Regions from separate parts of the Aeromonas sp. MTB genome, predicted to be linked through region 1. Evidence: predicted binding sites of a transcription regulator. Region 1 holds the regulator's gene; the other holds the start of a gene.
The links. The regulator sigma-54, encoded in region 1, starts transcription at its own class of promoters, with help from an activator protein. The targets are predictions, from matches to a motif close to TGGCACNGTTTTNGCTT.

Region 1 (7,138 bases):
GGATCAAGCAGACCCCCTACCGACTGACCCACCACGAGATCGGCTATCTGGTGATCCATATCGGGGTCGGGCTGGAGCGCCATTACGATATCGGCTATACCCGCCGCCCGCAGGCGCTATTGCTTTGCGATGCGGGCAACGCCACCTTCCGGGTGCTGGAAGCACGTATCAAGCGAGAGTATCCCCAGTTGCAGCTGACCACACTTGAATCGGTGCGGGATTACGAAGGTCTAGTGCAGATCGCGCAGGACTTTGTCATCAGTACCGTCAAGGTGAACGAAAAAAACGCCCCCGTGGTACTCGTTGCCCCCTTCCCGACCCAATACCAGCTGGAGCAGCTTGGCAAGCTGGTGCTGATCGACCGCACCCGCCCCTACATGCTCGACAAATATTTCGATGCCGACCACTTCATGGTGGTCAAAGAACCCCTTACCCAGGCCGAACTGTTTGCCCGTATCTGTGATCAGCTGGAGGCGGAAGATCTGGTGGAGAGCGGCTTCAGAGCCTCACTGCAGGAGCGGGAGCGGATCGTCTCCACCATGCTGGGAGAAGGGATCGCCCTGCCCCACTCTCTCGGTCTGCTGGCGCGCCGCACTCTGGTGTACACCGTACTGGCACCGCAGGGGATCGACTGGGGCAACGGGGAAATCGCGACGCTCATCTTCGTGCTGGCCATCAGCAAAGCCGATTACGAGGAGGCGATGGGTCTCTACGACCTGTTTCTGGCACTGATGAACGAAAAAGCCAGCAGGAATCTGCTGGCTTGTCGCGATTTTGCCAGCTTCAAAGCGCTGGCGCGTACCGGTTCATAACATATAACGAGGAGTGACTACTCCTCATTGAAGCCGGAGGTGAACAGCTCCACCACGGCGGCCAGGGCCTCGACCTCTTCGGGGCCCTCAACCTGTACTTCCACCTGCCGCCCTTGCGCGGAATCCAGCATCAGCAGGCCGATGATGCTGTCAGCATCGGCCTCCACACCATCTTCATTGCGCAGCAGCACGTGAGCATCGAAACCCTGCACCAGCTCGAACAGCATCATGGCTGGTCTGGCATGAATACCCAGCTTGTTTTTCACTTCAACCGAGGCGGAAACAGTCATCGGGTCGTCCTATTGGTCCGTCAGGATTGGGGGGCACTCTTGTCTAGAGTGCGGTGGCGGATCTGCACGTTCTTGCCAAGCAAACGGAATGCACTGGCCAGTCGCTCTGCAATAAAGACCGAGCGGTGCTGACCGCCGGTGCAACCGATGCCGACCGTGAGGTAGCTGCGATTGTTGCGCTCCAGATGGGGCAACCAGGTCACCAGCATGTTCTCGATCTGCTGGGTAAACAGCATCACGTCAGCCTGCGCCGAGAGGTAGTTGGCGACCGGCTCATCCTTGCCGGTGAAGGGCTTGAGCTCGGGGATCCAGTGTGGATTGGGCAGGAAGCGAGCATCGAACACGAAGTCGGCATCCTTGGGAATGCCATACTTGAAGCCGAACGACTCGAACACCAGCACCAGCTCGTTCTCTTTCTTGCCGAGTACCCGGGTCTTGATGAGCTCGCTCAGGTCGTGAATGCTGAGGGTGGTGGTGTCGATGCGCAGGTCAGCGGTCGAGGAGAGTGGCGCCAGCAGGTGGGTCTCCTGACGTATTGCCTCATCCAGCGACAGCTTGTTGCGTGAGAGGGGGTGCAAGCGGCGGCTCTCGCCATAGCGCTTGAGCAGAGTGCCATTGTCAGCGTCGAAGAAAAAGCTGGAGAACTCTACCCGCCCCTCATTGCGCACCTGTGCCAGCAGATTTTCCAGTTTCTCCGGATCGCTCGGCAGGTTGCGCACATCGATGCTGACCGCCAGTTTGTCATACTGGCTCTCCACCGACACAATCAGCTGGGGCAGCAGATTGACCGGCAGGTTGTCCACACAGTAGTAACCCAGATCTTCCAGCACTCGCAGGGCTACCGTTTTACCGGAGCCCGAACGTCCACTTACCACGATTAACTGCATCTTGTTCCCTCACGCCAAAACGGGTGTCTCATCCTTGGCCTGCTGTCAGGCCGAGATCATGATCTGATAGAGCTCTTCGTCGCTGGTTGCCTGACGCAACTGGCGGCAAACCGCCTTGTCACCCAGCTTGGAAGCCATCAGAGAAAGGGTCTTGAGATGCTGCTTGCACTCGCTTTCCGGCACCAGCAAGGCAAACAGCAGGTCAACCGGTTGATTGTCGATGGAGTCGAAAGGAATAGGGTCGGCAAAGGTCATCAGGATCGCGGTTGGCGGGAACTCATCGTCAATGCGACCGTGGGGGATTGCAATACCGGCACCGATCCCAGTACTACCCATTTTTTCGCGGGCCAGCAAGCATTCGAACAGCGCCTGGCGGGAGGTGCCAAGGCGCTCGGCGGCCAGCTCGCTGATGATTTCGAGGGCGCGTTTCTTGCTGGTACAAGGGACTGCACTCTTGGTGCAGTCCCGACTCAGTATGTGTTCAAGTTGCATGGTTATTTTTTATTTAACTTATCTTTGTGCTTGATGATCTGCCTGTCCAGCTTGTCGAGCAAGGTGTCTATCGCAGCATACATATCGGCATGTTCAGAGTTGGCAAACACTTCGCCACCGCTGACGTGCAATTTGGCTTCCGCTATCTGGTTCAGTTTTTCCACGCTAAGCACCACATGAACATTGTTGATGTGGTCGAAGTGACGCTCGAGTTTGGCAAATTTGTTATTCACATAATCACGCAGAGCTTCGGTGATCTCGACATGGTGTCCGGTCAGGTTAATTTGCATAACATCATCCTTTTGTTTGCCTAAACCAGGCGTTTGCGCTGATTGGAAGGTGGGATAAACAAGGATTCGCGATACTTAGCGATCGTGCGTCTCGCCACCATAATACCCTGTTCGGCCAGCAAATCCGCGATCTTGCTATCACTTAACGGCTTGGCAGGATTCTCTGCCGTGACCAGCTTCTTGATGAGCGCGCGAATTGCGGTCGATGAGCACTCTCCTCCTCCTTCGGTGTTCACATGGCTGGAGAAAAAAAACTTCAATTCGAAGATACCACGGGGGGTATGCATGTACTTCTGGGTCGTCACCCGGGAGATGGTCGACTCATGCATCTCTACCGCTTCGGCGATGTCATTGAGCACCATCGGCTTCATCGCCTCTTCACCATACTCGAAAAAGCCCTGTTGCTGCTCGACAATGCAACTGGCCACTTTCAGCAGGGTGTCATTGCGACTTTCCAGGCTCTTGATGAACCACTTGGCTTCCTGCAAATGGGAGCGGATAAACTGGGTGTCGGTGCTGCTGCGGGCGTTGCGGGCCATGGCGGCATAGGTCTCGTTGACCCGGATGCGGGGGGCAGAGTCGGGATTGAGCTCGACCACCCACTTGCTGCCCTTCTTGACCACGGAGACGTCGGGGATCACGTACTGGGAGTCGCTCTGGATGATGCCATTGCCGGGGCGCGGCTCCAGCAGCTGGATCAGATCCAGCACCTCCTTGAGGTCGCTCTCTTTGAGTTTTGTCTTGCGGGCGAGGGTGCGGTAATCCCGGTTGCCGAGCAGCTCCATGTGCTCGAGGATCACCTCCTTGGCCTCGTTGAGCCAGGGGGTCTGCGGGTCATACTGATCCAGCTGGATCAGCAAACACTCCTGCACAGAACGGGCAGCAATGCCGACCGGATCGAAGTGCTGCACCCGCTTGAGTACCGCCTCGACCTCATCGAGTTCCACCTCTACGTCATCGCTGGTGACGGCAGCCTGAATATCCTCCAGCGCAACGGTCAGATAACCGGATTCGTCGATGGCATCGATGATGGCGAGCGCGATGGCGGCATCCACATCGCTGAACGGTGTGAGCCGCATCTGCCACAACAGATAATCCTGCAGGTTTTCGGTGGTCTCTCCCTGATAGACGCTATCTTCCCCATCGTGGATGGGGCCCGCGCTCTGGGCGGTGCCGGCAGAGTAAACCTCGTCCCAGGTGGTATCCACCGGCAACTCATCCGGCATCTGCTCTTGGGCCATGGCATCGCTGGAATCCAGCTGGCTGGCATCGACCGGCGCTTCCGGACTGGTCTCTTGCGTCTCGCTCTCTTCCTGCTCCAGCAGAGGGTTGTTTTCGAGCGCTTGCTGAATTTCCTGCTGAAGTTCCAGAGTGGAGAGCTGGAGCAGACGAATCGCTTGTTGTAATTGCGGCGTCATGGTCAGGGACTGACCGAGACGCAACTGTAATGTCGGCTTCATCTACGTCGGGATATCCTTATGTTCAGCGAGGCACTCGTCAAAGGAAATGAAGGCATGCCCCCTTACTATAGACTGAATTGATCGCCCAAATAGACGCGCTTGACCTGCTCATCGGCAAGGATGTCAGCCGGTGCACCTTCGGCAATCATCTTGCCGTGGCTGACGATATAGGCCTTCTCACATACGTCCAGAGTCTCTCTGACGTTGTGGTCGGTAATCAAGACGCCAAGGCCTCTATCTTTCAGATGCTGAATGATCTTCTTGATGTCTATCACAGAAATCGGGTCAACCCCTGCAAAGGGTTCATCCAGCAGAATAAAACGCGGCTCGGCCGCCAGCGCACGGGCGATCTCGACCCGACGGCGCTCACCGCCGGAGAGGCTCTGACCCAGGTTGTCGCGAATGTGGGTGATATTGAACTCTTCCAGCAGTTGCTGAACCTTGTCCTCACGCTCCTCACGGCTCAACCCTTTGCGGGTCTGCATCACCCCCATCAGGTTGTCGAACACCGACAGGCGACGGAAAATGGAGGCCTCCTGCGGCAGGTAACCGATACCGTTGCGGGCCCGCACATGCATGGGCTGCAGGCTGATGTCCTGATCGTCGATGGTGATGAGACCGGCATCGCGCTGTACCAGCCCCACGATCATGTAGAAGGAGGTGGTCTTGCCCGCCCCGTTGGGGCCGAGCAGGCCGACAATCTGGCCAGTGCCCACTTCAAGGCTGACGTCACTTACCACCATGCGGCGCTTGTAGCTCTTCTGCAGGCCCACTGCTTTTAACACTGCCATGGCTTATTTTTCCTGCTTCTTCTGGTCGGCGGGCTTGTCGAAATTCTCTACCTGATCCGGCAGGAACACGGTTTTGACCCGCTGGCTCGGGCTCTTGCTCTCGGCGATCATCTTCTGTTTGACGATGTCGTAGCGGATCAGATCGCCATTGACCTGGCTATCTTCCTGCTTGAGCTGACCGTTGCCGGTGATGGTCACCAGCCGGTTCTTCAGCTCGTAGCGGATAGTGTTGCCGTGGGCATTGACCGGCTTGCCGTTATCCAGGATCTGGAAGAAGGTGGCGGGCTTGCCGTAGGCAGTCATCACCTCGGCCCCTTTCTCGCCGGAACGGGTCACTACCACCTTGTCAGCCTTGATCCGGATGGTGCCCTGATTGATGGTGACATCCTCTTCGAAGGTGATGCGGTTGTCCTGCATCTCGGCCACCTGTTTGACGGCATCGACGTAGACCTTCTCGGCAAAGTCGGACTCTTTGGCTGTCACCGCACCACACAACAACAGGGCTGCGAGGGCCAGATTAGCGTTTTTCATTGAAATAGATGGCATGGCCTTGATCCAGTAACTCAAAATATTTGCGGTCCAGATGGCCCTTGAGGCCAACCCCTTGGGTCTGGAAATCCCGACCCAGAATGTTCACTTCCCGGTTGCTGCGCACATCCTGTGTCACCAGATCCAGCTCCAGATAGGGGGTATCCAGTGTGGAGATGAAAGAGGTGGGCAGCAGACCATCCAGATGCACCTTGTCCCGCAGGATGACGTTGTCGCCGGTGTTGAGCACGCCGGTTTCGGCGGTCACCTTCCACTCGGCGGCACCCTGATCGTCATACATGTAGACCACCGGCTTGTCGAAGGTGGCCTGCTCGAGGATTTGATAATACTCGGCGTAGGTCGACTCCAGCCGCTCGGTGCGCTTGCCGTTGATATCAAAACGGGTGGTCACCAGATCTTTGGCGACAAAATCCGGCTGATAGTTTTCGATTTTGACGGCGCTCTCAGGCACCAGCTCAACCTTGCCCAACTGCCAGGCAACCAGCGCGACCAGAAACAGCAGGGCAAACAACAGGGTCTGTCTGCTCATACCGAGGCCTCGGGCTGATAATCGTCGTGGCCCTGCGCCTGCAAAATGAGGTCACACACCTCGCGCACCGCGCCCATGCCACCGCCAAGCCGAGTCACCATATCGGCACGGCTCAGCACCAGCGGATGGGCATCGGCCACCGCGATACCCAAGCCACAGGCGGCCATCACCGGCAGATCGATGGTGTCATCGCCCATATAGGCGGCCTGTTCAGCAGTCAGCCCCAGCTTGGCCAGCAGCGCTTCGAAGTGAGGCAGCTTTTTATCAGCCCCCTGCACCACATGAGCCACCCCCAGGCTTTTCATCCGATCGCTGACGATACGGGAGTTGCGCCCGGTGATGATGGCGATCTCGATCCCGGCATTGAGCAGTGCTCGCATGCCCGCACCATCGCGGGTGCAGAAGGTTTTCAGCTCTTCGCCGTTGTTTCCCATGTAGATGAGGCCGTTGGAGAGCACCCCGTCCACATCGCACACCAGCAGGCGGATTTGCGCCGCCTTGTCGAACTGGCTGCGCGTCACCGGACCATAGAGGGTCGGTACGTTTTGCATCAAATGACTCCGGCTTTCAGCAGGTCGTGCATGTTGAAGGCGCCGAGCGGGCGTTTCTCTTCATCCACTACCAGTAATCCGTTGATTTTTCTCGTTTCCATCAGCTTGACCGCTTCCGCAGCCATCATCTCTGGACCTACGGTAACACAGTTGGCCGTCATCACACGGCTGATGGGGGTGTGATGGATATCGATCTGCTGGTCAAGAATGCGGCGTAGATCGCCATCGGTAAAGAGCCCGGCCAGCAGGCCATTGCCATCGACCACAGCCGTCATACCGAGCCCCTTGCGGCTCACTTCCAGCAGCGCCTGGCTGATGGTGGCATCTATCCCCACCCGGGGCAACAGCTCGCCGCTGTGCATCAGATCGCCGACCCGCAGCAACAGACGCTTGCCGAGCGACCCGCCCGGGTGAGAGAGGGCGAAGTCATCGGCGGTAAAACCACGCGCTTCCAGCAGGGCGACCGCTAGGGCATCGCCCATCACCA
Region 2 (7,138 bases), 620 kb from region 1:
GACTTGCGCTTGGTGCGCTGCTCCTTGAGGTGATTCTCGGCGCGGCGCACCAGGGTAACCGCTTCGTCGATGTCGAACGGCTTGGGCAGGTACTCGAAGGCGCCGCGCTGGTAGGCGTTGACCGCGCTGTCGAGGTCCGAGTGGGCGGTCATGATGATGATGGGCAGATCGGCCTGACGGCGATGGATCTGCTCCAGCAGGCTCAAACCATCGATGCCGGGCATCCGGATATCGGAGAGGATGACATCGGGCGAGCGCAGCTCAAGGGCGTGCAGCAGGGCTTCGCCATCGGCAAAGCTCTCGCAGTTGAAGCCTTCGCTGCCGAGAGTGCGCTCCAGCACCCAGCGGATAGAACTGTCGTCATCGACGATCCACACTTTGGCGGTCATGGGGTTCCCTTACTTGCGAAGCGGTAGAAAAATGGTGAATTCGGTGTGACCCGGCCAGCTGATGCAGTCAATCCGCCCCTTGTGCTGGTCGATCAGGTTCTGGGCGATGGAGAGGCCGAGCCCGGTTCCCCCCTCTTTGCCGGTGATCATCGGGTAGAACAGGGTGTCGCGAATGGCATCGGGAATGCCGGGGCCGTTGTCGATGATCTTGATCTCCGCTGCCAGCCGGTAACGCTGACCGTGGATGGTGATCTGGAATGCAGTACGGGTTTTGATACGAATAAGCCCGGTCTGATCGCCCAGTGCTTCGGCCGCGTTGCGCACTATGTTGAGAAACGCCTGCTGCAGCTGATCCGGCTCCATCTCGAATTCGGGGATGCTGGGATCGTAATCTCGTTCGATGCGAACAAAGGGAGGGAGTTCGAGCTCCACCAGTCGGCGTACCTGTTCCAGCACCGAATGGACATTGTGCATCTGGTGACGGCCGGGGCGCTGGGGGCCGAGCAGCCGATCGACCAGTACCCGCAGCCGATCGGCCTGTTCGATGATGATGCCGGTATATTCGCGCAGCGCCGGATCCGGCAGCTCTTTTTGCAGCAGCTGGGCTGCGCCGCGCAGGCCGCCGAGGGGATTCTTGATTTCGTGGGCCAGCCCGCGCACCAGCTCCTTGGCCGCCAGCTGCTGGGCATGTTGCTGCTGCTCCTGGCTGATCTTCTTCTGCTGGTCGATCTTGCGCAGCTCCACCACCAGCAGACGCTGTTCGTGGTCGGCCATCGGGGTGGCGCTCAGCTCCACCAGTCGCGGTTCTCCCTCTACCACCAGAGTCACTTCGCTATCGGTAAAGCCTTGCCCTGACGCGAGGCACTGCTTGAGCCGCTGCAAATCGAGGGAGATATGTTCCAGCAGATGGGGCAGTTCGATGCCGATCAGCCTGCGTTCACTGAGGGAGAGCAGCTGTTCAGCCGCCGGGTTGACGAATTGGATGCAGAGCCGCTCATCCATCAGGATCACGGCGGTCAGCAAATTATCCAAGAGTGTTTTGGCGTTGTCCGAGCGGGTTGGCACAGGTTTCTCCCTAAAACGGTGCTACACACCTGTTATGCACCGATATGGTGCATAGAGTTTACCCGCATCGGTGCGCTATATCACCCCTAGTCGGCTTTGGGGGTGGGTTTGGGAGCCGGCGTCACGCTCGCTCTATGCAGGTAAAAGGTGACTGCACTGGATTTAGCAAGGATCGTACCGTCTTTAGCGAGCAGCTCGAGCTGAGCCTCGTGGGCGCCGCGATCGACGTTTTCGACGCGGACAGAGAGGCTGTTGCTGACGATGGGGGCGGCTTTGCCATCCAGGGTCAGGCGCACATCATACTGGGTCGGAGGTTTGGGGCTGATGGTGCCCTGAAAGACGATGTTGCCTGTGTTGTCGCGCAGGGTGCTGCCCTGTTCCGGGGAGAGCAGTTCGATGGTCAGCTTGGCCGCCTCTTTCTCTTTCTTGGCATCGGCGCCGGTCAGGCTGTTGAAGTTATCCACCTGCACCGATCTGGGCGCGCTGCTGCCCAGCAGCGGGGCGACCCGCAGATCGACCTCTTTGGCGTTTTTGCCGGGTGGTGGCGCATCCGAGTAGTGGGTGATGCCATTGCCATCGACCCAGGAGTAGACCTTGGCCGCATCCGTACCGAACGAGGTCAGCAACAGGAGGCTGAGCACCCCTATGCCATGCTTGTTGTTCATCCATCTCTCCTTGACGGTATTTTGCTTAATCCTATCAGAGAAAAAACCCGCCAGATGGCGGGTTTTGTCACGATTAAGCAAGCTGACCTGATTTAAACGGCCAGTCTGCTGAGACTTAGACGGAGTAGTACAGTTCGAACTCCAGCGGGTGCGGGGTCATGCGCACACGGTCAACATCCTGCTGTTTCAGTTCCAGATAGGAGTTGATGAAGTCATCGCTGAACACGCCGCCACGGGTCAGGAACTCGCGGTCAGCATCCAGAGCGGCCAAGGCTTCGTCCAGAGAACCGGCAACGGTCGGCACTTCTGCGGCTTCTTCCGGCGGCAGGTCGTACAAGTTCTTGTCCATGGCATCGCCCGGATGGATCTTGTTGATGATACCGTCCAGACCGGCCATCAGCTGGGCTGCGAAGGCCAGGTACGGGTTGGCAGCCGGATCCGGGAAGCGCACTTCGATACGACGGGCTTTCGGGCTCGGTACCACCGGGATACGGATGGAGGCAGAGCGGTTGCGGGCAGAGTAGGCCAGCATGACCGGTGCTTCATAACCCGGAACCAGACGCTTGTAGGAGTTGGTGGTCGGGTTGGCGAAGGCGTTGATGGCCTTGGCGTGCTTGATGATACCGCCGATGTAGTGCAGCGCCATCTCGGACAGACCGCCATACAGGTCGCCAGCGAACAGGTTGACGCCGTTCTTGGCCAGAGACTGGTGGCAGTGCATGCCGGAGCCGTTGTCACCGAACATGGGTTTCGGCATGAAGGTCACGGTCTTGTTGTAGGCGTGGGCCACATTGTGGATCACGTACTTCAGTACCTGTACTTCGTCAGCTTTCAGCGTAAGAGTGTTGAAGCGGGTAGCGATCTCGTTCTGACCGGCAGTGGCCACTTCGTGGTGGTGAGCTTCAACGACCTGGCCCATCTCTTCCAGCACCAGACACATGGCGGCGCGGATATCCTGGGAAGAGTCGACCGGTGCAACCGGGAAGTAACCGCCTTTCACGAACGGACGGTGACCCTTGTTGCCATGCTCATAGGCAGTGCCGGAGTTCCATGCGGCTTCTTCAGATTCGATTTTCACGAAGCTGTGGCCCATGGTGTTGGAGAAAGTAATGTTGTCGAACATGAAGAATTCCGGCTCCGGCCCGAACAGCACGGTGTCAGCGATGCCGCTGGACTTCAGGAAATCTTCTGCACGCTTGGCGATGGAGCGCGGATCGCGGTCGTAGCCCTGCATGGTGGCAGGCTCCAGCACGTCACAAACGATGTTCAGAGTGGTCTCTTCGGTGAACGGGTCCAGCTTGGCGGAGGCTGCGTCCGGCATCAGTACCATGTCGGATTCGTTGATGCCCTTCCAGCCGCCGATGGAGGAACCATCGAACATCTTGCCGTCTTCGAAGAAATCTTCATCAACCTGGTGAGCAGGGATGGATACATGCTGCTCTTTACCCTTGGTGTCGGTAAAGCGCAGATCAACAAACTTGACTTCGTGTTCCTGGATCAGGGCCAAAACGTTCTGGGCTGACATGCTAAGTAACCTCCGGTGTTAAAACTCTCTGGGTGAATGCGTCGTCGTATTCACATAAGCCAGTATCGTGCCAAGTTTGTGACAGCTTGATTTCAGGGCAATCTCGCAGAAGAGGCTCCCCAAAATCAGGCGATCTCGACTCGCGTTGCATCAATTTAGTGCGATGGTGGATCGTTTTGGTGCACTGTAATGGTGCGCGAAATACGGTCACCGCCCATCTAAGCAGGGTTTGTCAGAGAGGTCTATGATCCAGATCTGTTGTTATGCGCGAATGTACTGCAATTCTGCTAGGCAGATCACAAAGGCAAGAGTACAATTAGCGCCCAATTTTACCCGGTGATTGAGGCGAGAATGTTAGAGAATTTACGCAATATTGCGATTATTGCGCACGTTGACCACGGCAAAACGACTCTGGTTGATAAGCTGCTGCAGCAGTCCGGCACCCTGGACCGCTCCACGGAAGGCCAGGAACGGATCATGGACTCCAATGATCTGGAACGGGAACGTGGCATCACCATTCTCGCCAAGAACACTGCGATCCGCTGGAATGACTACCGCATCAACATCGTTGATACCCCGGGTCACGCCGACTTCGGTGGTGAAGTAGAGCGCGTACTGTCCATGGTTGACTCCGTGCTGCTGCTGGTTGACGCCGTAGACGGCCCGATGCCGCAAACCCGTTTCGTGACCCAGAAAGCGTTCGCTCAGGGTCTGAAGCCGATCGTGGTCATCAACAAGGTTGACCGTCCGGGTGCTCGTCCTGACTGGGTAATGGATCAGGTATTCGACCTGTTCGACAACCTGGGCGCGACTGACGAACAGCTGGATTTCAAAGTTGTTTACGCCTCTGCACTGAACGGTTGGGCCACCATGGATCAGGACGTCGAGTCCGAGAACATGGAGCCGCTGTTCCAGGCCATCGTCGACAACGTGGAAGCCCCGAAAGCTGACACCGAAGGCGCGTTCCAGATGCAGATCTCCCAGCTGGACTACAACTCCTACGTGGGCGTTATCGGTATCGGCCGTATCACTCGTGGTCGCGTCAAGACCAACCAGCAAGTCACCATCGTTGGTGCTGACGGCAAGACCCGTAACGGTAAAGTCGGTCAGGTGCTGGGTTACCTGGGTCTGTCCCGTACTGAAGTTACCGACGCGCAAGCGGGTGACATCATCGCTATCACCGGTCTGGGCGAGCTGAAAATCTCCGACACCATCTGTGACAACGGTGCCGTTGAAGCCCTGCCGCCGCTCTCCGTTGACGAGCCGACCGTGAACATGACCTTCCAGGTCAACACCTCACCGTTCGCCGGTAAAGAGGGCAAGTTCGTGACCTCCCGTAACATTCTGGAGCGTCTGAACCAGGAGCTGGTCCACAACGTGGCCCTGCGCGTGGAAGAGACTGATGATCCGGACAAGTTCCGTGTATCCGGTCGTGGTGAACTGCACCTCTCCATCCTGATCGAAAACATGCGTCGCGAAGGTTACGAACTGGCTGTGTCCCGTCCGGAAGTAATCCTGCGTACCGTTGATGGCGTTCTGCAAGAACCGTTCGAAACTGTAACTGTGGACGTTGAAGAAGCGCACCAGGGTTCCGTGATGGAGCAACTGGGTCTGCGTAAAGGCGAAATGACCAACATGACCCCGGATGGCAAGGGTCGTGTCCGTCTGGACTTCATGATCCCGAGCCGTGGCCTGATCGGCTTCCAGACCGAGTTCATGACCATGACCTCAGGTACCGGTCTGCTGTACCACACCTTCGACCACTACGGTCCGCACAAGGGTGGCAGCATCGGTGAGCGTCAGAACGGCGTGCTGATCTCCAACGCTACCGGTAAGGCACTGACTTACGCCCTGTTCGGTCTGCAAGACCGCGGTCGTCTGTTCATCGGTCACGCGACCGAAGTGTACGAAGGCCAGGTGATCGGTATTCACTCCCGTTCCAACGACCTGACTGTTAACTGCCTGAAAGGCAAGCAGCTGACCAACATGCGTGCCTCCGGTACCGACGAAGCTCAAGTGCTGACTCCGCCGATCCGCATGACTCTGGAACAGGCTCTCGAGTTCATCGATAACGACGAACTGGTAGAAGTGACTCCGAAGAACATCCGTATCCGCAAGAAATTGCTGACTGAGCTGGATCGCAAGCGCTCTGGCCGTGGTTAATGCCATGTGCTGAGCCTCGGCAGCCTTCGTGGCCGCTGACGGTTCACTGATAAACGGACCCAAACCTCTGGTTTGGGTCCGTTTTTTTATGTCAGTGATCCGCTCTGGCCATCCTGATGAGCTCGTTCAGGCCATCCGGTAATGGGGCTGATGAGCGGTGAGCGAAGGTCGTGGGGATGGGTGAGATAAAAAAGCCGCAGCGGGTGAACGCTGCGGCTTTTTGCTGGCTTGCAGTGAGGGATTACTGGCGCCAGAAGGAGGGGAAGAAGAGCACGGCGACCGTCAGGATCTCCAGTCGTCCCAGCAGCATGCCGAATGACAGCAGCCATTTGGCCGATTCCGGCAGGCTGGCAAAGTTGGTGCTGGGGCCGACCACCGGGCCCATGCCCGGGCCGACGTTGGCGACAGCGGTGATGGAGCTGGAGATAGCCGTCAGGGGGTCAAGCCCGATGGCGCCCAACAGTGCGGCTATCACCAGAATGATGGCGAAGTAGGCCAGCACGAATGAGATCATCGAGCGGATGATGGCGTCATTGACTGTCCGGCCGTTGTACTTCTGCGGGAACACGGCGGAGGGGTGCATCAGCTGGCGCATCTGCTTTCTGAACAGGGCAAACGCCACCTGTACCCGGAAGATCTTGAGGCCGCCCGCAGTGGAGCCGGAGCAGGCCCCAAGAGCCAGCAGCACGATGAAGACGATGCTGGCGAGCGGCCCCCAGGTGCCAAAGTCACCAAGGCCGTAGCCGGTGGTGGTGAGCACCGAGACGATGTTGAAGCAGCTGATGCGCAGGGCATCCCAGAAGCCGAACAGGTCTCTCTCCCACAGATAGAAGGTCATGATGACGGTGACCCACACCACCAGCCAGAAGAAACCTCGCACCTGGGCGTCCTTGAACAGGCTGTTGTCCCTGTGGTTGAGGCTCTGCACATAGAGCAGGAAGGGCAGGCCGCCGAGGAACATGAACAGGGTGCCAATCCAGTGTGCCGAGTTGGAGAAGTGGGACATGGATTGATCGGAGGTGGAGTAGCCGCCGGTACTGAGGGTGGTCATGGCGTGGTTGATCGCCTCGAACATGTTCATGCCGCTGGCCCAGTAGGCCATGAAGCAGAGCATGGAGAGCACCAGATAGACCACGACGATGTTGTTGGCGACCGTCTTGGCACGCGGTGCGCTTTTGTCCGACCAGTCCGAGCTCTCGGTCTGGAACAGCTTCATGCCGCCAACGTTGAGGTAGGGCAGCACGGCAACCGCCATCACGATAAAGCCGACCCCGCCCAGCCACTGCAGGATGGAACGCCACAACAGGATGCTGTGTGCCATGTTGTCGAGG

Region 2: the regulator sigma-54 is predicted to act here: its motif matches at 3,701-3,717, upstream of glnA (glutamate--ammonia ligase).

The regions. Positions count from the first base shown of each region.
Region 1 is NZ_CP147026.1:343,407-350,544, reverse strand. It holds gene WBR25_RS01685 (BglG family transcription antiterminator) at 1-812, shown strand, start outside; gene npr (PTS phosphocarrier protein NPr) at 830-1,102, opposite strand; gene rapZ (RNase adapter RapZ) at 1,123-1,989, opposite strand; gene ptsN (PTS IIA-like nitrogen regulatory protein PtsN) at 2,035-2,481, opposite strand; gene hpf (ribosome hibernation promoting factor) at 2,484-2,771, opposite strand; gene WBR25_RS01660 (RNA polymerase factor sigma-54) at 2,792-4,231, opposite strand; gene lptB (LPS export ABC transporter ATP-binding protein) at 4,297-5,022, opposite strand; gene lptA (lipopolysaccharide transport periplasmic protein LptA) at 5,026-5,553, opposite strand; gene lptC (LPS export ABC transporter periplasmic protein LptC) at 5,540-6,100, opposite strand; gene kdsC (3-deoxy-manno-octulosonate-8-phosphatase KdsC) at 6,097-6,651, opposite strand; gene WBR25_RS01635 (KpsF/GutQ family sugar-phosphate isomerase) at 6,651-7,138, opposite strand, start outside.
Region 2 is NZ_CP147026.1:4,327,682-4,334,819, reverse strand. It holds gene glnG (nitrogen regulation protein NR(I)) at 1-389, opposite strand, end outside; gene glnL (nitrogen regulation protein NR(II)) at 399-1,454, opposite strand; gene WBR25_RS19870 (DUF4124 domain-containing protein) at 1,541-2,119, opposite strand; gene glnA (glutamate--ammonia ligase) at 2,235-3,644, opposite strand; gene typA (translational GTPase TypA) at 3,996-5,807, shown strand; gene WBR25_RS19855 (TrkH family potassium uptake protein) at 6,049-7,138, opposite strand, start outside.